DNA from 4 places in the Variovorax raffinosi genome. Region 2 is predicted to be linked to each of the others. Evidence: predicted binding sites of a transcription regulator. Region 2 holds the regulator's gene; each other region holds the start of a gene.
The links. Region 2 encodes sigma-54, which starts transcription at its own class of promoters, with help from an activator protein. Its sites were predicted from a motif close to TGGCANGNAANCTGCTTT; they were not measured.

Region 1 (7,472 bases), on a different contig from region 2:
ATCGACCCGCATCAGTTGCGTGTGACCGCCCGAGACCAGCAGCGCGACGAACGGAAACTCCGGCGGATCGGCGCTAAGAAACGGCGACAGCAGATGCCCTTCGAGGTGATGCACGCCCAGCACCGGCTTGCCCAGCGCCACGCCCAGCGCGCAAGCCACGCCCGCGCCCACGAGCAGCGCGCCCGCAAGGCCTGGGCCTCGCGTGTAGGCCACCACGTCGATCTCGCTCAGGGAGCGGCCGGCCTCGGCCATGACGGCCTCGGTCAGCGGCAGCACGCGGCGGATGTGGTCGCGGCTGGCCAATTCGGGCACCACGCCGCCGTAGGCCTGGTGCATGGCGATCTGGCTGTGCAGAGCGTGCGAACGCAGCAGCGGCAGCGCGTCGCCGAATGATTCGACCAGCGCCACGCCGGTTTCATCGCAGGATGATTCGATTCCCAACAAGAGCATGGCGCCGAGTGTAGGTGGCGCCCGCCGGGCACGCCCGCCAAGGGGCAAGCGGCGCCCTTGAGGCACGGATGTTGCAGTGACCCTGTGCCCCTGCTCCCCGCGCGCCTCCCACCATGAAATCCGGACTGAATTTTCTGATCGCCGCCCGCCGCTGCGAGATCGACGAGCTGGACCAGCTCGCCCGCACCAGCGACCTGGTCGGCGTGATCGGCCGGCTGGTCCATGCGCTGCAGCGCGAGCGCGGCATGTCGAATGTGTTCCTGGCCTCGCGCGGTGGCCGCTTCGCCGAGCAGCGCGATCCGCAGATTGCCGAATGCCTGGCGCTCGAACAGGAAGTGCGCGCCGGTTTCGACCAGCTCGAAACCGAGGCTCAACATCGCGCCGGCCCCGGCAACGGCGCCCGCCTCTTCAGCCGCATCGCCTGGGTGCTGCCGGGGCTGGACGCGCTGCCCGCATTGCGCCGCCGCGTCGGCGCACTCGAACTGAAGCCGGCCCAGGCCACCGCCGCCTTCGCCAAGCTCGTCGCCGGACTGCTGTCGGTGGTGTTCGAGGCGGCCGATGGCGCCACCGACCCCGAGATCTCGCGCCTGCTGGTGGCGATGTTCAATTTCATGCAGGGCAAGGAGTTCGCTGGCCAGGAGCGTGCCTTCGGCGCTGCTGCGCTGGCAGAGAACCGCAGCAGCGAAGCGCAGCGCCTGCAATGGCTGCACCTGATCGAATCGCAGGAGCGCTGCTTCCAGGTCTTCACCGATTTCTCCGATGCGGCGCTGCTCGCGCTCTGGCGCGAGAGCCAGTCCGATGCCACGCTGGCCGAGCTGGAACGCATGCGCCGCATGGGCGCCACCTCCGCGCCGGCCACGCCGCCTGGCATGGCGGACGCCCAACTGAGCCAGGCATGGTTCGACTGTTGCACCCGCCGCATCGACGCCATGAAGACCGTCGAAGACCGCCTGGCCGCCGACCTGCGCGCGCTGTGCGGCCACAAGACCGCGCAGGCGCGCAGCGAACTGCAGAAGTACCAGGAAGTGCTCGGCACGCTGGCCCCGCAAGCCGACGGCGCCATGTTCTTCGACGATGCCGATGCGCAGGCCGCCGCGCCCGCCCAGTTCGGCCGTCACCTCGAACGCTCGGTGCTCGACATGGTCCAGGAGCAATCGCACCGGCTGCAGGCCATGGGCGATGAACTCGAAACCGTGCGCGCCTCGCTCAACGAACGAAAGATCGTCGAACGCGCCAAGGGCCTGCTGATGGCGCACCGGCGCCTGAGCGAGGAAGAGGCCCACAAGATGCTGCGCCAGACCGCGATGAACCAGAACCGGCGCCTCGTCGACGTGGCCGAGTCGGTGCTGGCGATGGCCGACTACCTGCCGCTCGACACGCCACCTGCGCGCTGAGGCCCGAACGCGGCTCGAGTTGGTGCAGTGCACAACAAGCGTGCATGCCGAGCCTCCAGAGCCGAAAAGCCGCATCACCCGCAACCGTTCTGCACCACCAGCTACTCTTTTCATAGCAAATCAGTCACCCGTCAGCTTGGCACACAGCTTGCAACACTGAAGCCATAGACCACCAGGTCTTCAGGCAGGCGACACCCAATGGCGGGTGTCACCCACCGAACCGGACAAAGGCGTCCTTATCCGCAGGGGCTCGTTTTCGAGCAGCCCCCGCGCGGTGAGGACGCCTTTTTTGTTTTTCGCTTTGCTTTTGTTTTTGTCATCTGTCCCGCCTTCAACCGGAGCCCGCCCCATGACCGACCTGCTCAAAACCCGCCTCAGCCGACGCCGCGTCCTGCAAGCCGCCGCCATCGGCGCCGTGGGCATCGACCCCGCGCTGCGCGCCGCCGTCTGGGCCCAGGGCTCGGACAAGCCAGAAAAGGAAGAAGTGAAGATCGGCTTCATCCCGCTGACCGACTGCGCCAGCGTGGTGATGGCCTCGGTGCTGGGCATCGACAAGAAGTACGGCGTGAAGATCGTGCCCAGCAAGGAAGCGAGCTGGGCCGGCGTGCGCGACAAGCTGGCCAACGGCGACCTCGACATGGCGCATGTGCTCTACGGCCTGGTCTACGGCATGCACCTGGGCCTGAGCGGCCCGAAGAAGGACATGGCCGTGCTCATGACCCTCAACAACAACGGCCAGGCGATCACGCTGTCGAAGAAGCTGGCCGACAAGGGCGCGGTCGATGCCGCCTCGCTCGCCAAGCTCATCGCCACCGAAAAGCGCGAATACACCTTCGCCCAGACCTTCCCCACCGGCACGCACGCCATGTGGCTCTACTACTGGCTCGCCTCGGCCGGCATCGACCCGTTCAAGGACGTGAAGAACATCACCGTGCCGCCGCCGCAGATGGTGGCCAACATGCGCGTGGGCAACATGGACGGCTACTGCGTCGGCGAGCCCTGGGGCCAGCGCGCCATCATGGACGGCATCGGCATCACGGCCATCACCACGCAGGACATCTGGAAGGACCACCCCGAGAAGGTGCTCGGCTGCACCGCCGAGTTCACGAAGAAGTACCCGAACACCGCGCGCGCCGTGACCGCCGCCATCCTCGAAGCCGGCAAGTGGATCGACGCCGGCCTGCAGAACAAGAACAAGATGGCCGAGACCATCGCCGACAAGAGCTACGTCAACACCAGCGTGGACGCCATCAACCAGCGCATCCTGGGCCGCTACACCAACGGCCTGGGCAAGAGCTGGGACGACCCCAACCACATGAAGTTCTACAACGGCGGCGCCGTGAACTTCCCGTACCTGTCGGACGGCATGTGGTTCCTCACGCAGCACAAGCGCTGGGGCCTGCTGAAGGAACACCCCGACTACCTGAAGGTGGCCACCGAGATCAACCGCATCGACATCTACAAGCAGGCCGCCGTCGCCACGCAGACGCCGGTGCCCAAGGAAACGATGCGCACCAGCAAGCTGTTCGACGGCTCGGTGTGGGACGGCAAGGACCCGAAGAAATACACAGAGTCGTTCAAGCTTCATGCATAGGGAGAACAACATGGTCAGCGCCGTCTTTCATTCGCCCCTGGATGCGTCCATCCCTGCCCCTCTGCCGCGTGCGGGAGAAGGCCGGGCCGAGGGTGTGGCCCGTGCCGAGGCCGCCCCTCACCCCAACCCTCAGCCCAAGGGGGAGAGGGAGCAGAAGCAACGCACGCCGATCGACCTGCGCGCCTTCTGGATGCGCGTGCTGCCGCCCCTCGCCGGCTTCGGCCTGCTGGTGCTGATCTGGGAACTGGTGGCCATGAACAGCACCACCGGCTTTCCCACGCCGTACACCACCTGGCAGCAGGCGCTCACGGTGTTCAGCGATCCGTTCTACAGCAAGGGGCCGAACGACCAGGGCGTGGGCTGGAACGTGCTGTCGTCGCTGCAGCGCGTGGCGCTGGGCTTCGGCCTGGCGGCGCTGGTGGGCATTCCGGCGGGCTTTGCCATCGGGCGCTTCGAGTTTCTCTCGCGCATGTTCAACCCGCTGATCAGCCTGCTGCGCCCGGTGTCGCCACTGGCCTGGCTGCCCATCGGCCTGCTGGTGTTCAAGGGCGCCAACCCGGCCGCCATCTGGACCATCTTCATCTGCTCGATCTGGCCGATGGTCATCAACACCGCCGTGGGCGTGCAGCGCGTGCCCAGCGACTACATGAACGTGGCGAAGGTGCTGAACCTGAGCGAATGGAAGATCCTCACCAAGATCCTCTTCCCTGCCGTGCTGCCCTACATGCTGACCGGCGTGCGGCTCGCGGTCGGCACCGCATGGCTGGTGATCGTGGCGGCCGAGATGCTGACCGGCGGCGTCGGCATCGGCTTCTGGGTGTGGGACGAGTGGAACAACCTCAACGTCGCCAACATCATCATCGCGATCTTCGTGATCGGCATCGTCGGCCTGGTGCTGGAGTTCGCGCTCATCAAGCTCGCTACCGCGTTCACGTTCGAAGAGGTGAAGTCATGAACGACGACTCCAAGTACATCGAGATCCATGGGGTCGAGCAAGCGTTCAAGACGCCCAAGGGCCGCTTCCTCGCGCTGCGCGACATCCACCTGAACGTGGCCAAGGGCGAGTTCATCACGCTGATCGGCCACTCGGGCTGCGGCAAGTCGACGCTGCTGAACCTGATTGCCGGTCTCACCACGCCCACCGAGGGCGTGCTGCTGTGCGCCAACCGCGAGATCAAGGGCCCCGGCCCCGAGCGCGCGGTGGTGTTCCAGAACCATTCGCTGCTGCCCTGGCTGACCTGCTTCGAGAACGTGTACCTCGCGGTCGAGCGCGTGTTCGCTGCATCGGAAACCAAGGCCCAGTTGCGCGAGCGCACCGATGCCGCTCTCGCGCTGGTCGGCCTCACGCCTGCCGCGCAGAAGCGCCCCGGCGAAATCTCCGGCGGCATGAAGCAGCGCGTGGGCATTGCACGGGCGCTGTCGATGGAACCCAAGGTGCTGTTGATGGACGAGCCCTTCGGCGCACTCGACGCCCTCACCCGCGCCAAGCTGCAGGACGAACTGCTGGCCATCGTGCAGAAGACGCAGAGCACCGTCGTCATGGTCACGCACGACGTCGACGAAGCCGTGCTGCTGAGCGACCGCATCGTGATGCTCACCAACGGCCCGGCCGCCACCATCGGCGACGTGCTCGCGGTGGACATCGCCCGCCCGCGCAACCGTGTGGCGCTGGCCGAAGACCCGGCCTACGTGCACGCCCGCAAGGCCGTGATCGACTTTCTCTACACGCGCCAGGCGCATGTAGAGAAAACCGCAGCCTGAGCCACCCCGTCCGCCAGGAGCAAAACACCATGGACATGCGCGTGAAAAAACAAAAGCTCGTGATGGTCGGCAACGGCATGGCCGGCGTTCGCACCCTCGAAGAGCTGCTGAAGATCGAGCCCGACCTCTACGACATCACGGTGTTCGGCGCCGAGCCGCATCCGAACTACAACCGCATCCTGCTGTCGCCCGTGCTGGCGGGCGAGCAGACGGTGGACGAGATCATCCTCAACCCCTGGAGCTGGTACGAAGAGAACGGAATCACGCTGCATGCCGGCAAGAAGGTGGCCACGGTCGATCGCGTCAAGCGCGTCGTGCGCGCCGAGGACGGCACCGAAGCCGCCTACGACCGCTTGCTGCTGTGCACCGGCTCCAACCCCTTCATGCTGCCCGTGCCCGGCGCGAAGCTCGATGGCGTGATCGCCTACCGCGACATCGCCGACACCAACCTGATGATCGAGACCGCGAAGACGCACAGGCATGCGGTGGTCATCGGCGGCGGCCTGCTCGGCCTCGAAGCCGCCAACGGCCTCATGAAGCGCGGCATGCAGGTCACGGTGGTGCACGTCATGCCCTGGCTCATGGAGCGCCAGCTCGACGAGGTGGCGGGCAAGCTGCTGCAGAAGTCGCTGGAAGACCGGGGCATGAAGTTCCTGATGGGCGCGCAGACGCAAGAACTGGTCGGCGATGCGGAAGAAGGCAAGGCCGGCCGCGTCAAGGCCATCCGCTTCAAGGACGGCACCGAAGTCCCCACCGACCTCGTCGTGATGGCGGTCGGCATCCGCCCCAACACCACGCTGGCCGAGAGCATGCGCCTGCACGTCAATCGCGGCATCGTGGTGACCGACACCATGCAGACCGTGACCGATGCGCGCATCTACTCGGTGGGCGAGTGCGCGGCGCACCGGGGCATCGCCTACGGCCTCGTGGCACCGCTGTTCGAGCAGGCCAAGGTGGCGGCCAACCACCTGGCGCTGTTCGGCATCGGCCGCTACACGGGCTCGCTCACCTCGACCAAGCTCAAAGTCACGGGCATCGACCTGTTCAGCGCGGGCGACTTCCAGGGCGGCGAAGGCAGCGAAGAGATCGTGATGAGCGACCCCTTCGGCGGCGTCTACAAGAAGCTGGTCATCAAGGACGACAAGCTGGTCGGCGCCTGCCTCTACGGCGACACGGTGGACGGAAGCTGGTACTTCAAGCTGCTGCGCGACGGCCGCAGCGTGCACGACATCCGCGACAAGCTGATGTTCGGCGAATCGAACATCGGCGACACCGGCCACGAGGGCCACAGCAAGGCCGCGAGCATGCCCGACGACGCCGAGGTCTGCGGCTGCAACGGCGTGACCAAGGGCACCATCTGCAAGGCCATCAAGGACAAGGGCCTGTTCACGCTGGACGAGGTGAAGAAGCACACCAAGGCCAGCGCGAGCTGCGGCTCGTGCACCGGGCTGGTCGAGCAGATCCTGATGTTCACCGCCGGTGGCGACTACTCCGCCACGCCCAGGAAGAAGGCCGTGTGCGGCTGCACCGACGTGAGCCACCAGGACGTGCGCGACGCGATCCGCAAAGAGCACTACCTGACGCACGACGAGGTGTACCGCAACCTCGGCTGGCGCACGCCCAACGGCTGCGCCACCTGCCGCCCGGCCATCAACTACTACCTGATCAGCACCTGGCCAAAGGAAGCGAAGGACGATCCGCAGAGCCGCTTCGTCAACGAACGCAGCCACGCCAACATCCAGAAGGACGGCACCTACTCGGTCATCCCGCGCATGTGGGGCGGCCACACCACGCCCGACGAGTTGCGGCGCATTGCCGATGCGGCGGACAAGTACAAGATCCCGACCGTCAAGGTCACGGGCGGCCAGCGCATCGACCTGTTGGGCGTGAAGAAGGAAGACCTGGCCAATGTCTGGAAAGACATCGGCATGCCCAGCGGCTTTGCCTATGCCAAGTCGCTGCGCACGGTGAAGACCTGCGTGGGCAGCGAGTGGTGCCGCTTCGGCACGCAAGACAGCACGCAGATGGGCAAGGACCTGGAGCGCGCGCTGTGGGCCATGTATTCGCCGCACAAGGTCAAGCTGGCCGTGTCGGGTTGCCCGCGCAACTGCGCCGAAGCCGGCATCAAGGACGTGGGCGTGATCGGCGTCGACTCGGGCTGGGAGCTGTACGTGGGCGGCAACGGCGGCATCAAGACCGAGGTGGCGCAGTTCCTCGTGAAGGTCAAGACCAGCGAGGAAGTGATGGAGTTCTCGGGTGCCTTCCTGCAGCTC
Region 2 (7,472 bases):
ACGAACAGGATGCGCTGGTCGATCACCGCCGACTTGGCGTGCAGCCGCCCGACCGAGGTGCCGAACAGCCCCAGCCGCACGCTGCGCCGCGTGCGCGTCGAACTCAGTTCGTAGAGGTCGACGCCCAGCTTGAGCATGTCCGGCCGGTAGCGCCGGTAGGCGGTGTGGACCAGCGGCTCGTCGGTGGCGGCGAGCGAATTGGTGACGACGCTGATCTTCACGTTGCGCCCGCGGATCTCGCGCATCACCTCCAGCCCCGTGGCACCCGGGATCAGGTAGGGCGAGACGATGGTCACCTCGGAGCGCGCGCGGCGCATCTGCTCGACCACGTTGTAGCGCACGCTGTCGACGTCCAGCAGCGGCACGCCGCCGTACGACGCGGTCTTGCCGATCACGCGGTCGGGCGAATCGGCATACGCCTCGGCGGTGGTCCAGATCAGACCGAGCTTGCCGGCGTTAAGGTCTTCGACCATCGGGCTGTAGCCGAGCAGGTCGTTGGGCGCGGGCTTCGGCGGGGGCGGCGTGGTGTCGGGGCCGGTGGCGGCGTCGAAGCGCTTTTGCAGTTCTTCGCGCGGCAGCTCGCTCGCCACCACCGACTGGATCGGCCGCACGTAGACGCTGTTCCAGTACTGGTCGAACAGCACGCCAAGACGCGGGACCAGCGCACCCGCGACGAAGGTGTCGAGGTCGATGAAGTTCTCGCCCGAGGTGCGCGTGAAGTACTGATTGCCGATGTTGCGCCCGCCCGCCACCGCCATCGCGCCATCGGCGATGAACAGCTTGTTGTGCATGCGCCGGTTGACCCGCTCGAAATCGAACAGCGACGCGGTGAAGCGCTTGAGCAGGCTGCCGCGCCCGGCCGGGAACGGGTTGAACAGGCGCAGCTCCACGTTCGGCGTGGCCGCCAGGCCGAGCAGCAGTTCGTCTTCGCCGGACGTGTACAGGTCGTCCATCAAGAGGCGCACGCGCACGCCGCGCTGGGCCGCATCGCGCAGGGTGCGCATCAGGTAGCGGCCGGTCTCGTCGTTCTCGATCTGGTAGTACTGCACGTCGAGCGTGCGCTGGGCGCGGCGCGCCAACTGGATGCGGGTGTCGAAGGCGAAGTCGCCGCCCGGCATCAGCCGAAAGCCGCTCAGGTCGGGGTCGGGCTGGGAGGCCAGCGCGATCTTGCCGAGCGCGGTGTCGTTCGATGCGGCAATGGCCTTGGTGGGCGGGCGCGGCGCCTCGTCGGGCAAGGTGGCGCAGCCGGCGAACAGCAATGTGGCCGCAATGACGAAAGCCCAATGCCCGCAGCGCGAAAGCAGGCGATGGGTCACCGGTGGCCCTCTACAGCGCCTTGCGCAGGTTCGCGGGCGCGATGCGCAGCGCTTCGCGGTACTTGGCCACCGTGCGCCGCGCGCATTCGATGCCCTGCTCTTTCAGCATCTCGGAGATCTGGCTGTCCGACAGCGGCTTCTTGATGCTCTCGGAGGTCACGAACTGCTTGATGAGCGCGCGCACCGCGGTGCTCGATGCGTTGCCGCCGGTCTCGGTGCCCAGCGCCGAGCCGAAGAAGTACTTCAACTCGACCGTGCCGAACGGCGTGGCCATGTACTTGGCGGTGGTCACGCGCGAGATGGTCGACTCGTGCAGGCCCAGTTCGTCGGCGATCTCGCGCAGCACCAGCGGCCGCATGGCCAGTTCGCCGTGCACGAAGTAGCTCTTTTGCCGTTCGACGATGGCATTGCTCACGCGCAGGATCGTGTCGAAGCGCTGCTGGATGTTCTTGATGAACCAGCGCGCCTCCTGCAGGCGCTGCGACAGCGCCTGGCTGCCCTCGCCCTTGTGCGACTTGAGCGCGCCGGCATAGATGTCGTGCACGCGCAGGCGCGGCATGACTTCGGGGTTCAGCATGACGCGGAACTTGACGCCGGTGCCGCGTCCGGTCTTGGTGACGATCACGTCGGGAATGACGATGTTGCGCTCGACGTCGACAAAGCGGCGCCCCGGCTTGGGTTCGAGCCGCGCAATGATCTGCAGCGCCGAGCGCACCAGTTCTTCGTTGCTGCGGGTGAGCGTGGCCAGGCGCTTGAAGTCGCGCCGCGCGAGCAGCTCCATCGGCTGCTTGCAGATGGCAATGGCGATCTTGTAGACCTGCGCCTGCTCTTCGTCCATGTCGCGGTCTTCGGCGGCCAGTGCGCGCAACTGGATGCCCAGGCATTCGCCCAGGTCGCGCGCGCCCACGCCCACGGGCTCCAGGCTCTGCAGCAGGCCGAGCGCCACCTGGAAGTGGTGCACGAGGTCGTCGAACTGGTCGTTGTCGTCGCCCGCAAGGCCCGAGGCCAGGGCGGGCAGCGAGTCTTCGAGGTAGCCGTCGTCGTTGAGCGATTCGATCAAAAAGCGCAGCGCGGCACAGTCGTTTTCGTTCAGCCGAAGGCTCAGCGCCTGGCGGTGCAGGAACGATTGCAGCGACTCCTGGCTGCGTGCGAGTTCGGTGGCGTCGGCGCGCTCGTCGTTGCCCAGGTTGTTCTGGCGCGCGGGTGCGTCGCTGCCCCACTCGCTGTCGTCCGGCGCCATGTCGACGGTGCCGTCGCCTTCCCAGTCGGGCTCGCGCTCGGTGATCTCGGCGGCGGGGCCGTCGGATTCGCCCGGGGTGCTGGCCTCGGTGGATGCAGTGCTCGTGCTGCTGGCGGGTGCCGAGGCGAATTCGCTTTCGGCCGCTTCGCCCGCCTCGTCGCGCGGGACCGGCGTGTCGACGGCATCGAGCCCGAATTCCTCGCGCGCCGCTTCTTCCGCGGTGCGTTCGAGGAACGGGTTCTCGTCCAGCATCTGCTCCACCTCCTGGCTCAACTCGAGCGTGGAGAGTTGCAGCAGGCGGATCGACTGCTGCAACTGGGGCGTGAGCGCGAGATGCTGCGAGACGCGAAGGGACAGCCCTTGCTTCATAGGAAAACGGCTCCCCCCCAGGCTGCGCGCTTCGCGCTGCGCCAACCCCCTGCCGGGGGCGGGCCGGCTGCTTCGGGCGGCCGTGCGCGGCGGCCCCCGCGAAGGAATTCCGCCCGGATGACGGCCGCGATCATCCTTGACCCGCGCCGCACGATCACATCCGGAAGTGTTCGCCCAGGTACACCCTGCGTACTTCGGCGTTGTCGACGATCTCCGAGGGCGTGCCTTGTGCCAGCACATGCCCGTCGCTGATGATGAACGCGTGATCGCAGATGCCCAGCGTTTCACGCACGTTGTGGTCGGTGATGAGCACGCCGATGCCGCGTTCCTTCAGGAAGCTGATGATCCGCTGGATTTCGATGACCGCGATCGGGTCGATGCCGGCAAAGGGTTCGTCCAGCAGGATGAAGCGCGGCTGGGTGGCCAGCGCGCGCGCAATCTCGACGCGGCGGCGCTCGCCGCCCGACAGCGCAAGCGCGGGCGAATCGCGCAGGTGGTCGACCCGCAGGTCGCTCAGCAGCTCGGTCAGGCGCTCTTCCATGTGCTGCTTCGAGAGCGGCACCAGCTTGCCGCTCTCGTCGGGCTCGCTCTGCAGTTCCAGCACGGCGCGCACGTTTTCCTCGACCGTGAGCTTGCGGAAGATCGAGGCTTCCTGCGGCAGGTAGCTCAGGCCCATGCGGGCGCGGCGGTGGATCGGCATGTGGGCGATGGGCTCGCCGTCGATCGTGATGTCGCCCGCGTCGGCACGCACCAGGCCCACGATCATGTAGAACGAGGTGGTCTTGCCGGCGCCGTTGGGCCCCAGCAGGCCGACGACTTCGCCCTTCTGCACGTCGAGCGAGACGTCCTTCACCACCGTGCGGCTGCCATAGCTCTTCTTCAGGCCGCGCGCCACCAGGCGGCTGCCCGGCTTGCCATTGGCGTCCTGGGTTCCAGCGGTTTCGATCACTTGCGGGTTTCTCCCTCGGCACCGAGCGTGGTGGTCGAACGCAGGCCCTTGCCCGGTGCCGGGGTGGACGCCGGGGCCACGGGCTTCGCGCCAGCCGGGGCGGAAGCGCCGGCCACGGGCGCCGGGACGGCCTTGGGGGTGAGGATGGTCTTGACGCGGCCGGTCGGGGACGAGGCGTTGACCGCCGTGTTCGGCGGCACGGTGGAACCGTTGACCGTGTAGGTGTCGTTGCTCTGGTCGTAGACGATCAGGGCGCCGTGGCTCTCGTCGTTCGGCGTCGAGCCGAGCAGGCGGCGCATCTCGGCGTTGCGAATGAACTTGACGTTGTCGGCGCGGCTGTCGTACTCGATGACGTCGGACTCGCCCTCGATCCATTCGTCGGGCGCATTGCGTTTCTGCTTGTAATACGCGCGCTTGCCGGGCGCCGCCGTGACCACGCCGTACTGGTAGCCCTCGGGGTCCTGGCGCACGTCGAGGCGCGCGCCGCGAATGATGATGGTGCCCTTCGTGACCAGCACGTTGCCGGTGAACACGCTGGTCTGCTTCAGGTCGTCGTAGCGCATCGAGTCGGACTCGATGTTCATCGGCTTGGAGCGGTCGGCGGTCTCGGCCAGCGCGCCCGAGGCGAGACCGGCCAGCAACAGCGCGCCGGCGGCCAGGCGGCCGATGCGACGAAGGAGGGAAGTGGTGGGGTAAGAATGCAATGTCATAGAGGCACGAAACTTGCTCTGCGGCATTGTATGCGGCTGATTACAGCAGCCCACCATCGCCGATGAAAAAGCCCGCCAAAGCGAGCTTGTGTTCCATTCAGGAAACACCTTGAAACCGATCGGGCCGGTTCGCCGGTGCCATCCCTTTGGGGAGAAAGGCGCGGCGGACACGAAGTGCCCCGCGCCTGGAGGGGGCCGGTCAGCCCTTCTTTGCTTCGCCGACCAGGTAGTTGACGACCTGGAGCACCTTGGTCATGTTGCCGGCGGTTTCGCCATCCACATACCAACGGCCGGCCACGGCCATTGCCGGCACGCCGGCCACCTTGTAGGCGTCGGTCATCTGCGAGGCGCGCTTGGCCTTGCTGGCCACGCCAAAGGAGGTGAAGACTTCCTTGAACTTGGCGCCGTCGAGGCCGTTGGCCGCTGCCCAGGCAATGATGTTGGCGTCGCCGTTCACGTTCTGGCGCTGCGCGTGGATCGCGTTGAATACCTTCGGCTGGTATTCGTCGACCTTGCCCATGGCCTCGAGCGCGTAGTACAGGCGCTGCTTGGCTTCGACGTCGTTGCCCACGAAAGGCACCGGGATGCGGCGGAAGGCCACTTCCTTCGGCACGGTCTTGACCCAGGCTTCGAGCGACGGCTCGAAGTCGTTGCAATGCGGGCAGTTGTACGAGAAGAACTCGACCACCTCGATCTTGCCGGCGGGTGCATCGACCGGCACGCGCTTGTCGAGCACCAGGTACTCGGTGCCGGCCTTGGGCGCACGCGCCTGTGCGTGGGCCGGGTTGGCAGCCAGGGACAGCAGCCCGAGCGAAGTGGCGGCCAGCGAAAAGTCACGACGTTTCATTGAAAGGGTTCTCCTGTTGGTACGGCAGACTGAGCCGGCGCGCGGCGGGGAGTTCCCCCGCTCACGGCACGCCCAAGGCGATGAATGGTGGCGGCAAACGCCGCGCGGCGAAGCTTAAAGGCTATTTGTGGCGGCGCCCCGCCCACACCTTGTCAGCGCTGGACGCGGACCAGAGCCGATTCGAGACCGCCGCCGTCGAGCCGTTCCTTGAGCCGGTCGGCGTCGTCCTTCTTGTTGAACGGGCCGGCGCGCACGCGGTAGACCGTGCGGCCCGCCTGCTCGCGTTCGGTGACCTTGGCCTCGACGCCCATCAGCGACAGCTTGGCGCGCTGGGCCTCGGCATCGTCGGTGGTGCGGAAGGCGCCGGCCTGCACGAAGTACATGAACGGATCGGCGCCCGAGGCCGCCGCCGGGGAAGCCGCCGTGCTGCCGGCGCTGTTGGCGTGGCTGCTCGGCGCGGCCGAGGCGGTCGTCGTGCTGCCCGAGCCACCACCCGAACGCGCACGGGCCAGGTCACCCAGCGGATCGTTCGACGGCGGCAGCGCATTGGCTTCGGCCGGCACGGGCGCGGTGCGCGGCGGCTTGGTGGGCGCGACCACCACGGGCACCGGTGGCGCCGTCGTGGGCGGCACGGTCGCCGGCGTCACGGGGGTCGTTGCCGGCTCGCCGGTGACGGGATTGACGGGACCTGTGGCGACCGGCGCGGGCTTGGTGGCCCCGGCCTTGCCGGCCAGCGGCGCGTTCGGGTCCCAGTCGCGGTTCTTGCGTGCTTCGGCTTCATCCTGCTCGGCGCCGCCCTTCTGGGTCTTGGTCACGAACGGGATCGGCACCTTGGTCACGTAGACCGCGATGCCCAGCGCGACGCCAAGGCCGAGCACCAGTCCGATGATCAGGCCGATGACGATGTTGCCGCGTTGTCTGGTTTTCTTCTTCATGGTGAGGAGGTTTACATCTTGCTCGGCGCACTGACGCCAAGAATCGCGAGGCCATTGTGCAGCACCTGCGCGGTCGCGGCGACCAGCGCCAGCCGGGCCAGCTTGACCGCTTCGTCGTCGACCAGAATGCGCTCGGCGTCGTAGTAGCTGTGGTAGCTGGCGGCCAGTTCGCGCAGGTAGAAGGTGACGTCGTGCGGCGCGAAATCCTTGGCCGCGGCCGTGAGCATGGCCGGGTACTTGGCCAGCAGCAGCATCAGCGCCTGGGCCGCCGGGCTTTCGAGCGGCGACAGGTCGACGCCCGCCAGCGTGGCGCGGTCTCCGCCCCAGCCGGCCAGCACCGAGCAGATGCGCGCATGCGCGTACTGCACGTAATAGACCGGGTTGTCGTTGTTCTTCGTCACGGCAAGGTCGACGTCGAAGGTGTATTCGGTGTCGGGCTTGCGGCTGAGCAGGAAGAAGCGGATGGCGTCGGTACTGGTCCACTCGATCAGGTCGCGCAGCGTGACGTAGCTGCCGGCGCGCTTGCTGATCTTGACCTCTTCGCCGCCCTTCATCACACGCACCATGGTGTGCAGCACGTAGTCGGGGTAGCCCTCGGGAACGCCCTCGCCCGCCGCCTGCAGGCCGGCGCGCACGCGCGCGATGGTGCCGTGGTGGTCGGTGCCCTGGATGTTGATGACCTTGTGAAAGCCCCGCTCCCACTTCGCGATGTGGTAGGCCACGTCGGGCACGAAGTAGGTGTACGTGCCGTCCTGCTTCTTCATGACGCGGTCTTTGTCGTCGCCGTAGTCGGTCGACTTCAGCCACAGCGCGCCGTCCTGCTCGTAGGTCTTGCCGGCGGCCACGAGCTTCTGCACGGCAGCCTCGACGCGGCCGCTGGTGTAGAGGCTGGACTCCAGGTAGTACTGGTCGAAGTGCACGCGGAAGGCCTGCAGATCGAGGTCTTGTTCGCGGCGCAGGTAGGCCACGGCGAACTCGCGGATCGCGTCGATGTCCTCGATGTCGCCTGTGCCGGTGACTTCGCGGTCTTCCGACTTGACGGTCTTCTTCTGCTTGAATTCTTCGGCGATCTCGGCGATGTAGTCGCCGTTGTAGGCCGGTGCCTT
Region 3 (7,472 bases), on a different contig from region 2:
CGGAAAACCGAAGGTCGCGAGCTTGGCCAGCGCCGCTTCGGAGATCCGCTTGGGCTCGACGCCGAGCTGCCGTGCGCTCACCTGCAGGAAGTGGCGCGTGAGCGCGGGCACGTCTTCGCCGCGTTCGCGCAGTGCCGGCAGGCGCAGACGGATCACGTTGAGGCGGTGGAACAAGTCTTCGCGGAAACCGCCGAGCTTGACGCGCTGCTCCAGGTCCTGGTGGGTGGCCGCGATCACGCGCACATTGGCCTTGACCGAGTTGTGGCCGCCCACGCGGTAGAAATGCCCATCGCTCAGCACGCGCAGCAGTCGCGTCTGCAGATCGAAGGGCATGTCGCCGATTTCGTCGAGGAACAGCGTGCCGCCTTCGGCCTGCTCGAAGCGGCCGCGCCGCATGGTCTGCGCGCCGGTGAAGGCGCCGCGCTCGTGGCCGAAGAGTTCGCTCTCCAGCAGATCCTTCGGAATGGCTGCGGTGTTGATGGCCACGAACGGGCCGTTGGTGCGCGGCGAATGCTTGTGCAGCGCACGCGCCACCAGCTCCTTGCCCGAGCCCGATTCGCCGGTGATGAGCACCGTCACATTGCTCTGCGAGAGCCGGCCGATGGCGCGGAACACGTCCTGCATGGCGGGCGCCTGGCCCAGCATTTCGGGCGCCGCGACCATGCGCTCTTCGGCCACCTCTTCGCGCTGGCTTTCGTCGACCGCGCGGCGGATCAGCTCGACCGCACGCGGCAGGTCGAAAGGCTTGGGGAGGTATTCGAAGGCGCCGCCCTGGAAGGCCGACACGGCACTGTCGAGGTCGGAGAACGCCGTCATGATGATGACCGGCAGGCCGGGGTGCTTGGCCTTGATCTTGTCGAGCAGGTCGAGCCCCGAGCCACCCGGCATGCGGATGTCGCTCACCAGGACCTGGGGGCCTTGCTGTTCGTCGTCGTCGGCCTGTTCGAGTGCTGCGAGCACCTCGCGCGTGTTGGTGAAGCTGCGCGTGGGCAAGTCTTCGCGCAGCAGAGCCTTCTCGAGCACGAAGCGAATCGATTGGTCGTCATCAACTATCCAGATCGGCTTCATGCATCTCCTTGTTGCCGTGCTGCGCTAGGGCAGCGGTATCAGTATCTTGAAATCAGTCCGGCCCGGGACGCTGTCGCACTCGATCACGCCGTGATGCTGTTGCACAAAAGTTTGCGCAAGCGTCAACCCCAGCCCTGTCCCGCCTTCCCTGCCCGAGACGAGCGGATAGAAGATGCGGTCCTTGATCGTGTCCGGCACACCCGGTCCATTGTCGATGACATGCAATTCCAGTGCCAGTCGATACCACTGCTTGTTGAAGATGACCTGGCGGGCCACGCGGGTCTTGAAAGTGATCTGCGCGTCACCGGCCGCGCGCCGCTCCGTCAGGGCCTGCGCGGCGTTGTGAACGATGTTGAGGGTGGCCTGGATCAGTTGCTCGCGGTCGCCGCGAAACTCGGGAATGGACACGTCGAAGTCGCGCTCGATGTGCAGGTCGCGCGGAAATTCCGCAAGGATGACCGAGCGCACGCGTTCGCAGACTTCGTGGATGTTGACGTCGCCCACCACGTGCGGACGGCGGTGTGGCGCCAACAGCCGGTCGACCAGCGTCTGCAGCCGGTCGGCCTCGTGGATGATGACCTGGGTGTATTCGATGAGGTCGCGCGACTCGACCTCCATCTGCAGCAACTGCGCCGCGCCGCGAATGCCGCCGAGCGGGTTCTTGATCTCGTGCGCGAGGTTGCGGATGAGTTCCTTGTTGGCCTGCGCCTGGTCGATGAGGCGCTCTTCGCGGTCTTGACGCACCTGCTGTTCGAGCGGCGACATCTCGATGATGAGTTCACCCGCCTTGTCGCCCTGCGCGAGCGTGACCTGCACCGGCATCAGCTCGTGGTTCACGCGGCGAAGAAAGGCCTCGTAGCGCAGCGTGGCGAAGTCGTTGCTGCGTGCGCCGTCAATGGCGGTGCGCAGCACCTGCGGCTCATGAAAGCACGCGCCGAACTGCGAACCTTCGAGCGTGCGGCGCGAGGTGCCCAGCGCGTCTTCGAGCCCTGCATTGGCGAACAACACAGACCCGTCGCTGTTGACCACGGCAATCAGCGTGGACAGCAGGTCGAAGGTCTGAAAGCGCACGTTGGCGCCAACCGCCTTCTTCCCGAATGCCATGTTTTCCTTGCTTGCTTGCTTACTTACTGCGGCTGCTTGACTGGCAGGCGGCCGATTTCACGGCGAATGCCGGCGATGTCGCTTTCGTTGCGTGCCAGCTCGGCCTTCATCTCGGCCACGCGGTCGAGGTACTTCTGGTAGTTGCGGCCTTCACTGCCCTGCTTTTCGGGCTCGCCGTTGTTGTAGTCCTTCTGCAGCTCGGCTTGCCGCGCCTCGGCCTTCTTGAGTTCGGATTCGAGCACCGAGCGGGCCTCGCCGTCGCGGGCGCGCTGGTCGACGCCTTCGACGCGCGGACTGCCTGCGGGTGCACGCGCAGCCGCCGAACCCGAGCCCGACGAACCACCGCCGCCACCGCCCGAAGGCTTGGTGCCCTGCACGACCGTGACGTTGCCGCCTTCCAGAACCTTGCAGCCCTTTTGCTGGGCAATGGTGGCGTTGTTGGTGTACTCGTTGCCGCAACGCCAGACGCGCTCCTGCGCGAACGCGGGCAGCGCAGCAATCAGTGAGCCGGCCAGGAAAATGAGAGGAGCAGTCTTCATGTGTATCGGTGGAGGGCGCAACAAAGGCGCATTTTCATGCAATTCGACGCCATTGGTGACCAGATGTTCCACGCCAAGGAAAAAGGACGGCCGAGGCCGTCCTTTTGTCTTACTTCCCCGTCAGGGGCTCGCCGATCAAGCGATTACAGCGAGTAGTACATGTCGAACTCGACCGGATGGGTCGCCATGCGGAATCGCGTGACTTCCTGCATCTTCAGCTCGATGTATGCGTCGATGTACGCATCGGTGAACACGCCACCCTTGGTCAGGAACGCACGGTCCTTGTCGAGATATTCCAGGGCCTGATCGAGGCTGTGGCACACGGTCGGGATCAGCGCGTCTTCTTCCGGCGGCAGGTGGTACAGGTCCTTGCTGGCGGCTTCGCCCGGATGGATCTTGTTTTCCACGCCATCGAGGCCGGCCATCAGCAGCGCGGCGAAACCGAGGTACGGGTTCATCAGCGGATCGGGGAAGCGTGCTTCGACGCGACGGCCCTTCGGGTTGGCCACGAACGGAATGCGGATCGAGGCCGAGCGGTTCTTGGCCGAGTAGGCCAGCTTCACCGGGGCTTCGAAGCCGGGCACCAGGCGCTTGTAGCTGTTGGTGCCGGGGTTCGTGATGGCGTTCAGGGCACGGGCGTGCTTGATGATGCCGCCGATGTAGTGCAGCGCGAAGTCAGACAGGCCTGCATAGCCGTCGCCTGCGAACAGGTTCTTGCCGTCCTTCCAGACCGACTGGTGCACGTGCATGCCGGAGCCGTTGTCGCCGACGATGGGCTTGGGCATGAAGGTGGCGGTCTTGCCGTAGGCGTGGGCCACGTTGTGGATCACGTACTTCTGCAGCTGGACCCAGTCGGCGCGCTGGACCAGCGTGCTGAACTTGGTGCCCAGTTCCATCTGGCCGGCGTTGGCCACTTCATGGTGATGCACTTCGACCGGAATGCCCAGGGCTTCGAGCACCAGGCACATTTCGGAGCGCATGTCCTGGAAGCTGTCGACCGGGGGAACCGGGAAGTAGCCGCCCTTGACCGCCGGACGGTGGCCGGTGTTGCCGTGTTCGTATTCCTTGTCGGTGTTCCACGAGGCTTCTTCGGAGTCGATCTTCACGAAGCAGCCCGACATGTCGTTCTTCCAGCGAACGCCGTCGAACACGAAGAATTCGGGTTCCGGACCGAAGAAGGCGGTGTCGCCCAGGCCCGAGGCCTTCATGTACGCCTCGGCGCGCTTGGCGAGCGAACGCGGGTCGCGCTCGTAGGCCTTGCCGTCTGCCGGGTCGATCACGTCGCAGGTCAGGATCAGCGTCGTTTCTTCGAAGAAGGGGTCGATGTTGGCGGTGTTCGGGTCGGGCATGAGCTGCATGTCCGAGGCTTCGATTCCCTTCCAACCAGCGATGGACGAGCCGTCGAACGCGTGGCCCGAGGTGAATTTGTCTTCATCGAAGTGCGACACGGGCACGGTCACGTGCTGCTCTTTGCCGCGGGTGTCGGTGAAGCGGAAGTCGACGAACTTGACCTCGTTTTCCTTGACGAGCTTGAGTACATCGGCGACGGTCTTTGCCATCAGTTTCTCCTGAGTTGGATGGTGGTTAGGAATACAGGGACGAGGGATGCAGTTTCTGTGCCATTGTCACCTCACCCCGAGAGGCTTTGGTGACCACTGCATACGCCAAATGGAGGCGGAAATTCACCAACTTGGTGCGATAAACATTAACGCACCAATTCTGGGCCGAGCTTGGCATCAAAGGTGTGCAACCCTTCGATGAGCTGAGCATAGGCGGCATCGAGCCGGCCCGGGTCACCTTTCACGCCCAGCTCGATGTGGCGGCCGTATTCGGGGTGATCGACGCTGGGCAGGCTGAACACCTTGATGCCAGCATGCGTGTCTTCGATGGCCTGCATCAGCGGGGTGAGCGTGGCTTCCATTGCACCGAAAACGATCACCGACTTCTCGGCGACGGCATTGCGGGTGAAAAGCTCGGTGTAACGGCCGTCGAGCACCGACTCGATCATCGGCCAGGCCATCACCGGAAAGCCCGGCACGAAGTGCACGTGCCCGACGCTGAAGCCCGGGATCTTGTTGTACGGGTTGTGGATGAGCGTGGCGCCCTGCGGAAACACGCCCATGTTGAGCCGGTGCACGTTGTCGGCCCTGTCCGGCTCGTAGGGCACGCCCTGCTCTCGCGCCGTGTCCTGCATGCGCTCGCGGATCAGCAGTTCGGCCTCGGGGTGCAGCGCTAGCGGCACGTGCAGCGCCTTGGCTGCGCACTGGCGGGTGTGGTCGTCGGGCGTGGCGCCGATGCCGCCGGTCGAGAAGACGATATCGCCGGAATCAAAAGCACGCTCGAGCGCGGCGGTGATGCGCGCGGGCTCGTCGCCGACGTATTCGGCCCAGCTCAGCTGCAGGCCGCGTGCGGCGAGCAGCTCGATGACCTTGGTCATGTGCTTGTCGGCCCGCTTGCCGGAAAGGATCTCGTCGCCGACGACGATGAGACCGAATGCGCGTGTCATGGTGAACCCCATTGGGAAAGAGCGGCCTTGTCAGCTTCGCCGGCGGCCGCGCCGCTGGCAGCCGAAACCTCGGCCGCTGCACGCTGGGCACGCAGTTGCCCGAGCGCGTCGAGGCAGTAGTGCGCAAACCAGAGTGCTGAGAAGGCAAAAACCAGTGTGTAGATCCAGATGGCGATCGGCACCAGCACGAAGAAAGCGGCGGCGAAGAGCAGCCCCGAAGCCCAGACGATGCTCGGCGCGGCGCCCAGGTAGCCGCACAGCACGCCGATGCACAGCAGCGGCAGCCGGTGCGCGCGCAGCAATGTGGCGCGCTCTTCGGGGCTGGCATGCTCGGCCAGCGCGTCGAAGCTCATCACGCGGTAGGTGAGCCAGCCCCAGATCAGCGGCGGCAATATCAACACGAGCGGTGGAATGAGCCACAGCGGCATCGAGACCACGAGGGCAATCAGCGCCAGGATGGTGACGCCGAGCGAGCGGGCGACACTGCCGAAAAAAGAAGCGCCCTTCTTCTGTTCGAGCGAGGGAAAGCGCCGCTCGGCCGCCAGCTTGGTAAGCGCCGGCGCCATGAAGCCGGCCACGATCAACAGGCAGAGCACCACGATCAGCGGCGTGGCGGCGAACACCACCACCAGCGGCGCCAGCATGGCCTTGACGTCGCTGGAGAAGAGCCGGCCGATCCACGCCCAGAAACTGGCCAGCAGCGGCCAGGCATCGAGCGCGCCGCGCGTCCAGACCACGGCCGCGTCCCAATAGAAATACCCGAGCACCGAGGCCAGCAGGATCATCAGACCCAGTGGCAGCAGCGACAGCACGATCACGCGCGGCAGCATGCAGTAGGCGACCGCGCGCCAGAAGGAGTCGAGGAGCAGGCGCATGAGGGTGCGAGGATAACGCCTCGGACCGGAATTTCAGGGGCTTGTGGCCCTCAACCGCGCCCGACCATTCGCTTCAGGCCCAGCCATTGCTGCGCCCAGAAGCCGCGGCCGTAGTCGCGCACGCGGCCGTTGGCATCGGGCTCGACCTGGTCGCGGATGCCGGTCGGGTCGTAGCGCGCTTCGAAGTTGGCGGTGCCGAACATCATGTCCCACCACGGCAGCAGCACGCCGAAGTTGTGTCCGCCGAGCGTGCTCTTGCCGTTCGACTCATGGCCCAGGCCGATGCTGTGGTGCAGCCGGTGAAAGCGCGGGCTGATCCACAGCCGCTCGCCGATGGCGCCGAAACTCAGGCGCAGGTTGGCGTGCTGCAGGCTTTCGCTGAGCTGCGTGAAGGCGACAAAAGCGATGAACTGCCCCGGCGCCACGCCGATCAGTTGCGCCACGATCACGATGAGCGTGTCGTGAACGATGTCGTCGAGCAGGTGGTTGCGGTCGTCGCTCCACATCGTCATCTGGCGCTGCGAGTGGTGCAGCGAATGCAGGCCCCACCACCAGTTCAACTGGTGCTGGCCGCGATGAATCCAGTAGCCGACGAAGTCGAGCACCACGAGGTAGATGGCGAAGGCCAGCACCGGCACGTCGGTCACGCCGGGCCAGACCTCGTCGAGGTGGAAGGTGCCCCAGCCGGCCGTGCGCAGGCTGCCCATGGCATCGTCGAAGAAGGGCTGCAGCGTGAAGAAGATCGCCAGCCGGAACAGGCCGAGCCGGTGGATCAGCGTGTACAGCACGTCGATGCGAATGGCGTGCCGGTCGACCACCGGCTCCACCGAACGCCAGCGCTGCAGCGGCCCGATGATCGCGATCAGCACCACGATCTGGATGAGGCCGACCAGCAGCCAGCCGGTGGCGTCGAAGGCGTCCTCGGTCCAGCCGCCCAGGCCGATGGCATAGACCAGCGGCTGCACGGCCGCCTCGAAGAACCAGCCTTGCAGCGCGGAAAAAATGTCAGTCAGCCAATCGATCACGGCGCGAACTCAGGGGTGGGATGCGATCCAGGCGCGGAAATCCGGGTGCTGGCGCAGCGTTTGAAAACAGAAGCCCTTGGCCTTCAGGCCGACGATCAGCGGCTCCAGGTTGGCCGGCGCCCACGGGTCCTTGCGCGACCAGATGCCCAGGTGCGCGAGCAGGATGTCGCCGGGGCGGATCGTGTCGAGCGCCTGCGTGAGCAGCTTCGCGTTGCTGAACTTCTCGCTCGGCAACTCGTCGCCGAGGAAGCCGGCGGGCGCCCAGCCCACGTATTCGTAGCCGCAGGACTTGGCGGCGGCCAGCAGTTGGGGCGAAGTCTTGCCGCCCGGCGCACGGTACAGCGGCAGCGGTTTC
Region 4 (7,472 bases), 340 kb from region 2:
CAGCCTACCAGCAGTGTGCGCGCCGCCGCGTCGGCCGTTTTCGACAGGTGACGGGCTAGGGCCTGTTCACACTATGCAAGGGGTCGCGAAGCTCGCCACAGCCCGCCCCTCGGCGTTGCGCTCCTTGTGCGTGCGAACGCACGCACGGCGTCACGCGCCTTGATGGGCGGGCTGTGGCGAGCTTCCCTTCGGGTTGCTTCGTAAAGGGGCCGTCTGTGGCGTTGCCCGCGCTTGCAAGGCTTCAGCCTTGCTGCGCCCGGGCGCCTTGCAGCCAGCCCCTTTGCGAAGCAACGCGACCCCTTGCATAGTGTGAACAGGCCCTAGGCGAGGGCCCTATTGACGGTCGGTGGTGCCTGTGGTGGTCGTCGTCAGCCGTGAGGCCAGCGCCACCAGCACCAGCACCGGCAGGCCCAGCACCGCGGTGGCGGTGAAAAAGGTGCTGTAGCCGTAGGCATCGACGAAGGCGCCCGAGTAGCCGGCAATGAACTTCGGCAGCAGCAGCATCAGCGAGCTGAACAGCGCGTACTGGGTGGCCGAATAGCTGATGTTCGTCAGGCTCGACAGGTAGGCGATGAAGGCCGCCGACGCAATGCCGCCGGCCAGGTTGTCGGCAGAGACCACCGCGATCAGCGCCGTCAGGTCGTGCCCGCGCGAGGCCAGCCAGGCAAACAGCAGGTTGCTGCCCGCGCTGAGCACCGCGCCCAGCATCAGCACGCGCATCACGCCCAGCCGCATTGACAGCACGCCGCCGACGAAGGCGCCGGCCAGCGTCATGACCACGCCGTAGATCTTGCTGACCGTGGCCACTTCGTCCTTGGTGAAGCCCATGTCCACATAGAAGGGGTTGGCCATGATGCCCATCACCACGTCGCTGATGCGGTAGATGGCAATGAGCGAGAGGATCAGTGCCGCCTGCCACTTGTAGCGGTTGATGAAGTCTGCAAAGGGCTTGTAGAACGCGTGAATGAACCAGACGACCAGGGGGATCATTCGCGATGGAATGCGCATGCGCCATTTCTTGTGCGCGACCCAGGCGACGAGTGCCCCGTACACGAGCACGCCGGGCGACACGATGAACAGCAGCACCATCAGAACGAAGAGGTACGCGTGCAGCACCACGACGGTCGGAAAAAGCAGGACCACGGCCAGCGCCAGCATCGCCCCATAGACGGGGATTCCGGTCGCTGCGATCTGCTCTCGCGTCGCGGCGACCGCGGCCGTTTCGATCTGGCGCGCTTTCTGGGCCGGCTCGGGCGACAGCAGCACAGTGAGCACGCCGACCGCCATCGAGGCGGCCATGACCAGGTATGCAGTCTTCCAGGCACCGTTCTGATACGCGGCCGCGCCCGTGGCGGCGGCCACCGGCGCCACCTCGGCCCAGGCCGCGACCCACAGCACGCCGGCGCCGGCCCAGATCATCGCGAGCCGGTAGCCGGTCTGGTAGGCCGCCGCGAGCGCCGCCTGCTTGCGCGTTTCAGCCGATTCGATGCGAAAGGCGTCCAGCGCGATGTCTTGCGTGGCCGAGCCGAAGGCCACCAGCAGCGCGCACCAGATCAGCGGCGTGAGTCCGAGCCGCGGATCGTTCATTGCCATGCCGATCAGGCCCGCGATGACCATGCCCTGTGCAAACAGCAGCCAGCCGCGCCGCCGTCCCAGCAGCGTGGTCAGCGGCGGCAGCGGCAGCCGGTCGACCAGCGGCGCCCAGACCCACTTGAAGCCGTAGGCCAGCCCGACCCAGCTCAGGTAGCCGATGGTGGTGCGGTCGATGCCGGCCTCGCGCAGGCGAAAGCTCAGCGTGCCCAGCACCAGCAGCAGCGGCAGCCCGGCCGAGAAGCCCAGCGCCAGCATGCGCAGCGTGGCGGGCTCCAGGTAGACCTTCAGGGAATCGCGCCAGGGCGGTGAGGGGGCGGTGGGGGTTTCGACAGGCGGGGCGGACATGAGCCCCGGATTGTCCATGAGTGCACGGGGGCATCGTCCGGCCATTTGCTTTCATTTGTTCCTATGATCCGGCTCCATGTGCACACGATGCGAACGCCCCCTTTCCGCTGCCGTCTCCGCTGCCTCGCCCTGGCAGCCTCGGCGGGCCTTCCTGCTGGCTGCGGCGGGCGCGGTGCTGGCCGGGCCGGCGCTGGCGCAGGTCAATGTCGGCAGTGCCTCGGTGGCGCGGAATCTCGTGCCGGCCGACAAGATCGAGGCGGCCGGCGTGCAACAGTACGGCGAGCTGCTCGAACAGGCGCGCGCCAAGGGTGCGCTGGCGGGCGACAACAACCCGCAACTGCAGCGCCTGCGCGCCATCGCGCAGCGGCTCATTCCTTTCGCCACGCCGTGGAATTCGCGCGCGCGTGACTGGAAGTGGGAGGTCAACCTGATCGGCAGCAAGCAGATCAACGCCTTCTGCATGCCCGGCGGCAAGATCGCTTTTTTCACCGGCATCCTTGAGCAGCTCAAGCTGAGCGACGACGAGGTCGCGATGGTGATGGGCCACGAAATGGCCCATGCGTTGCGCGAACACGCCCGCGCCCGCATGGCCAAGAGCGCGGGCACGGGGGCGGCGCTGTCTATTGGCGCGCAACTGCTGGGGTTGGGGCAGGTGGGTGATCTTGCGGCCCGTGCGGGCACGCAGCTCATCACCCTCAAGTTCAGCCGTAGCGACGAGACCGAGGCGGACCTCGTGGGGCTCGAACTCGCGGCGCGCGCGGGCTATGACCCGAAGGCTTCAGTGACGCTCTGGCAGAAGATGGCTGCGGCGTCCAAGAACCAGGGCGGGTTGAGCTTCCTGTCAACGCACCCGACGGGGCCGGACCGCATCACCAAGCTGGAGGCGAATCTGCCGAAGGTCGAGAAGCTCTATCGGGACGCCAAGAAAGGCTGAGTTTTTTCGCTCTTTTTCGGGCTTGGGGTCGGGATCGGGTTCGGGTTCGGGTTCATTCAGGGCGAGTGCGAATGACACCAGGAGCTCCCCTCCGCGAATGTCCCCCGCTTCGCTCCTCCTTTATTTCGCTGCGGGGAGCACCTGGTGTCATTCGCACAGGACACGCTCTGCGTTTGCGGCGGATCAACGACTGCTCTGAGCGCTCACGTCGATACGGGGCTCTTTTTCGCGAAATAAAGGAGGAGCGAAGCGGGGGACATTCGCGAAAAAGAGCACCGTGTCGGCGTGAGTGCCGCCCTGAACAGCAGCGCTAAAAACCGCGCCGCGACCAAACCACGAGACAAATAAAAAGCAGGCTTCATCAGGCCCGGCGCCTCATCGAGCCCGCTGGCACGCCGCTTGCATCTCGACTTGTACACAAGTTTGGATGCCTAAAGATGGTGCATGAAGACAACGGATCGCCCGCCGCCGCCTGGATCGCGAAATTCGCGATGCCCCTCACCGGCGCGCAGACCAACGACGCGCTCGGTGCAGTGCTCCCGCTCGCCGGCCTGCGCTTCGCGGTCAAGGACAACATCGACGTCGCCGGCGTGCCGACCACCGTCGCCTGCCCGGCCTTCGATCGCCTGCCGACCGCCCACGCTGCCGTGGTGCAGCGCCTGCTCGACGCCGGTGCATCGCTGGTCGGCAAGACCAACCTCGACCAGTTCGCCTGCGGCCTCAACGGCACGCGCTCTCCTTATGGCGAAGTGCCGAACGCCTTCGACGCGCGCCTTGTCTCGGGCGGCTCCAGCTCGGGCTCGGCCTATGCGGTCGCGGCCGGAGAAGTCGATTTCGCACTCGGCACCGACACCGCCGGCTCCGGCCGCGTGCCCGCCGGACTCAACAACATCGTCGGCCTCAAGCCCTCGCGCGGACTGCTGAGTACCTTCGGCGTGGTGCCTGCGGCGCAGAGCGCGGATTGCGTGTCGATCTTTGCGCGCAGCGTGGCGCTGGCGGTCGATGTGCTGCTCGCCACGGCCGGACACGACGCGCGCGATCCGTACTCGCGCGACCTCGCGCTGCGCCGTCAACCGCTGCCCGCGCGGTTCCACTTCGGCGTGCCCGACACGCTGGCTTTTTTCGGCGACACCGCCGCCGAGCAGGCTTTCGCCGATGCCCAGGCGAAGCTCATCGCGCTGGGCGGCACGCCCGTCACCATTCCCTATGCGCCGCTGGCCGAAGCCGCCGCGTTGCTCTATGAGAGCGCACTCGTCGCCGAACGCTACGCCGCCGTGCGCGAGTTCTTCGACGTCCACGAGAGTGAAGTGATCGAGCCCGTGCGCAGCATCCTCGCGAGCGGCCGCAACTACACGGCCGCCGACGTGTTCGACGCACAAACGCGCCTGCGTGCCATCGCACAGCAGGTCGAGCCGATGTGGCGCGACATCGACGTGCTGCTGGTGCCCACCGCGCCCACGCACTACAGCCGCGAGCAGATGCGCGCTGATCCGGTGGCGCTCAACCGCAACCTCGGCGCGTACACCAACTTCGTCAACCTGCTCGACTACGCCGCGCTTTCGGTGCCGAGCAGCCTGCGCGCCGATGGCCTGCCCTTCGGCATCACGTTGATCGGCCCGTGCGGCAGCGACCTCGCGCTGGCCGACCTGGGCCAGCGCTACCACCACGCCACCGGCCTCGCACAGGGCGCGACCGGCAAGCCCTTGCCCGCGCCGCGCACGGTGCCCGGCCTCGTTGCTCCGGCGGTTGACATGCTGCCCATCGCGGTGGTCGGCGCACACCTCTCGGGCATGCCACTCAACGGCCAGCTCACCGAGCGCGGCGCCACATTGCTGCGCGCAACAACGACCGCGACCGCCTATCGCCTCCATGCATTGCCCGGCACCACGCCGCCGAAGCCCGGCCTGCAGCGCGTGGCCGAAGGCGGCACCGCCATCGCACTCGAAGTGTGGGCCGTGCCCCTCGCGCAGATCGGCAGCTTCCTCGCGTTGATCCCACCGCCACTCGGCCTCGGCAGCGTCGAGCTGGCCGATGGCAGCTGGGTGCACGGCTTCATCTGCGAAGGCCACGCACTCGCGGGCGCACAAGACGTGACCCATCACGGCGGCTGGCGCGCGTACATCGCGAGCCGCACCGCTTCTGCACCCCCTTCCCATTGATCCAGGAGTTCCGATGACGAGCACCCCAGAGAAATCTTCCGCATCGCGCCGCCAGTTGCTGCAGGCTGGCGCGGCCGGCCTCGCCGTGCTGGCCGCGCCCGCCATCGTGCGCGCGCAGGCCGCCCCCAAGCTGCGCATCGGCTTCTGGCCCGTGGCCGCGGGCCTGCCCTTCTTCGCGGCGGTCGATCGCGGCTACTTCAAGGAGGCGGGGCTCGATGTCGAGCCGCTCAAGTTCGCCGGTGCGCAGCAGGTCATGGAAGGCATGCTCGCGGGCCGTTGCGACGGCAGCGCCAACGGCACCGGCTCGGCCAACCTCGCGATCGGCGAGATCGCGCAGCCGGGGCTCTTCAAGATCTTCTGCACCAACCCGAGCAACGCGAAGTTCGTGCTCGACGAGTTCATCGTCGCCAAAGACAGCCCCATCAAGACCATGGCCGAGCTGGCCGGCAAGAAAGTCGCATCGGGCCCCGGCATCCAGAACGTCACGCTGTGCAAGACCATGCTCGAGCGCGCGGGCGCCAAGGGCGCGACCGTGAGCGAGCTGCCCATCGGCCAGCACGTGGCCGCGCTGGTCGCGGGCCAGGTGGATGCGTGCTACACGCTGGAGCCCACCGGCACCGTGGGCCGCATGAACGGCACCACGCGCGTCATCGAAGCAGGCGTGGTCGCGAAGTACATCCTCGGCGACCCGATGGCGCCGTGGCACGGCGGCGCGGCCAGCCTCACGACCGAGTTCATCAAGAAGAACCCGGAGGTGGCGAAGAAGTACATCGCCGCCTACGCGCGCGGCGTGGAGCTGGTGCGCACCAAGCCCGACGACGCGCGCCAGCACATGAAGGGCTACACCGCCATCGAAGGCAAGCTCACGGCCGAGGTGCCGCTCGCGTCGTACATGCTCTACAACGAGTTCAAGACCAGCGACGTTGCGTACTTCCAGAAGTTCTACGACCTGTTCACCGAGAAAGGCATCTTCGAGAAGAAGGTGCCCGTGGACGGCCTTCTCTACAAAGCTTGACCATGGCCGACGCAAGCCCGACCACGGCCGCGCCGTGGACCCCGCCGGCCAGTCTCAACGCTGCCGCGCCCAGGCAGCCGTTGCGCGACCGCCTGCTGCCCTTCATCGGCCCCGTGGTGCTGTTTATCGTGTGGGACCTGGTGGTGCGGCTCGGCTTCATCAAGCCCATCCTGCTGCCCACGCCCGCCGACACCATCGCGGCGCTGATCACGGGGCTCGCGGGCGGCCCGCTGCTCACCGACTTCGCGATGACGGTGTGGCGCACCCTGCAGTCCTTCGCTATTGCGGCGGTGGTCGGCGTGCCGCTGGGCGTGCTGCTCGGCAGCAACGAGAAGGCCTACCGCAGCGTCGAGTTTTTGATCGACTTCTTCCGCTCGACGCCATCGTCCGCGCTGATTCCGCTGTTCCTGCTGATCTTCGGCGTGAGCGACGTCAACAAGGTGGCCATCGCGGCCTTCGGCGCGCTGCTCATCGTGGTGTTCAACAGCGCCTACGGCGTCATGAACGCCCGCAAGCAGCGCGTGATGGCGGCGAAGGTCATGGGCGCTTCGCGCTGGCAGGTCTTCAAGGACGTGCTGATCTGGGAGAGCCTTCAGCCCAGCTTCGTCGGCCTGCGCTCGGCGGTGTCGATGGCGCTGGTGATCGTCATCGTGGCCGAGATGTTCATCGGCTCCGACACGGGCCTGGGCCACCGCATCATCGACGCGCAGCAGGTGCTCAACGTCAAGAGCATGTACGCCGCGATCCTTGCGGCCGGTGCGTTGGGCTACGCACTCAACATCCTCTTTCTTGTGGCCGAGCGCCGCATCGTGCATTGGAGCGGACGATGAAAGCCACGCAGGACATCGTCATCAACGGCCCGGTGTATGCCGATGTGCCCAAGCCGGTCTTCAAGCCCGGCCCGGCCGGCACGCACATCACCATCCGCGGCCTGACCAAGTACTTCGCGGGCTGGCCGCTGTACGAGAACTTCGATCTCGACATTCCCAAGCACCGCATCGTGTCGGTGTTCGGGCCCAACGGCTGCGGCAAGTCCACGCTGATCAACATGATCGCGGGGCTCGTGCCCATCGATGCGGGCGAGATCCTGTTCGACGGCAAGCAGCGCAAGGACACCAAGATCGGCTACGTGTTCCAGAACTACCGCGAGGCAATGTTCCCGTGGATGCGCACCATCGACAACATCGCCTATCCGCTGAAGCTCGAAGGGCGCAGCAAGGCCGAGGTCGACCGGCGCATGGAAGAGCTGGTGGCTTCGTTCGACGTCAAGTTCGACCTCAAGCGCTTTCCCTACGAACTCTCGGGCGGGCAGCAGCAGACCGCATCGATCATGCGTGCGCTCGCACCCAACCCCGAAGTGCTGTTTCTCGACGAGCCTTTCTCCGCGCTCGACTTCGAGATGACGCTCTTCATCCGCGAGAAGCTG

Region 1: the regulator sigma-54 is predicted to act here: its motif matches at 1,982-1,999, upstream of ACSFB7_RS23250 (CmpA/NrtA family ABC transporter substrate-binding protein).
Region 3: the regulator sigma-54 is predicted to act here: its motif matches at 4,316-4,333, upstream of glnA (type I glutamate--ammonia ligase).
Region 4: the regulator sigma-54 is predicted to act here: its motif matches at 3,261-3,278, upstream of atzF (allophanate hydrolase).

The regions. Positions count from the first base shown of each region.
Region 1 is NZ_JBPJZR010000008.1:152,731-160,202, forward strand. It holds gene tsaD (tRNA (adenosine(37)-N6)-threonylcarbamoyltransferase complex transferase subunit TsaD) at 1-450, opposite strand, end outside; gene ACSFB7_RS23245 (nitrate- and nitrite sensing domain-containing protein) at 564-1,844, shown strand; gene ACSFB7_RS23250 (CmpA/NrtA family ABC transporter substrate-binding protein) at 2,194-3,438, shown strand; gene ntrB (nitrate ABC transporter permease) at 3,449-4,393, shown strand; gene ACSFB7_RS23260 (ABC transporter ATP-binding protein) at 4,390-5,199, shown strand; gene nirB (nitrite reductase large subunit NirB) at 5,229-7,472, shown strand, end outside.
Region 2 is NZ_JBPJZR010000002.1:714,905-722,376, forward strand. It holds gene ACSFB7_RS09325 (phospholipase D family protein) at 1-1,316, opposite strand, end outside; gene rpoN (RNA polymerase factor sigma-54) at 1,327-2,925, opposite strand; gene lptB (LPS export ABC transporter ATP-binding protein) at 3,080-3,874, opposite strand; gene lptA (lipopolysaccharide transport periplasmic protein LptA) at 3,871-4,584, opposite strand; gene ACSFB7_RS09345 (thiol:disulfide interchange protein DsbA/DsbL) at 4,784-5,431, opposite strand; gene ACSFB7_RS09350 (SPOR domain-containing protein) at 5,584-6,366, opposite strand; gene argS (arginine--tRNA ligase) at 6,378-7,472, opposite strand, start outside.
Region 3 is NZ_JBPJZR010000012.1:100,801-108,272, reverse strand. It holds gene ntrC (nitrogen regulation protein NR(I)) at 1-1,068, opposite strand, end outside; gene glnL (nitrogen regulation protein NR(II)) at 1,093-2,172, opposite strand; gene ACSFB7_RS29075 (hypothetical protein) at 2,196-2,711, opposite strand; gene glnA (type I glutamate--ammonia ligase) at 2,855-4,270, opposite strand; gene ACSFB7_RS29065 (competence/damage-inducible protein A) at 4,417-5,217, opposite strand; gene ACSFB7_RS29060 (EI24 domain-containing protein) at 5,214-6,092, opposite strand; gene ACSFB7_RS29055 (sterol desaturase family protein) at 6,143-7,117, opposite strand; gene ACSFB7_RS29050 (polysaccharide deacetylase family protein) at 7,127-7,472, opposite strand, start outside.
Region 4 is NZ_JBPJZR010000002.1:1,054,176-1,061,647, reverse strand. It holds gene ACSFB7_RS10855 (AmpG family muropeptide MFS transporter) at 334-1,956, opposite strand; gene ACSFB7_RS10850 (M48 family metallopeptidase) at 2,015-2,872, shown strand; gene atzF (allophanate hydrolase) at 3,310-5,031, shown strand; gene ACSFB7_RS10840 (ABC transporter substrate-binding protein) at 5,045-6,046, shown strand; gene ACSFB7_RS10835 (ABC transporter permease) at 6,049-6,876, shown strand; gene ACSFB7_RS10830 (ABC transporter ATP-binding protein) at 6,873-7,472, shown strand, end outside.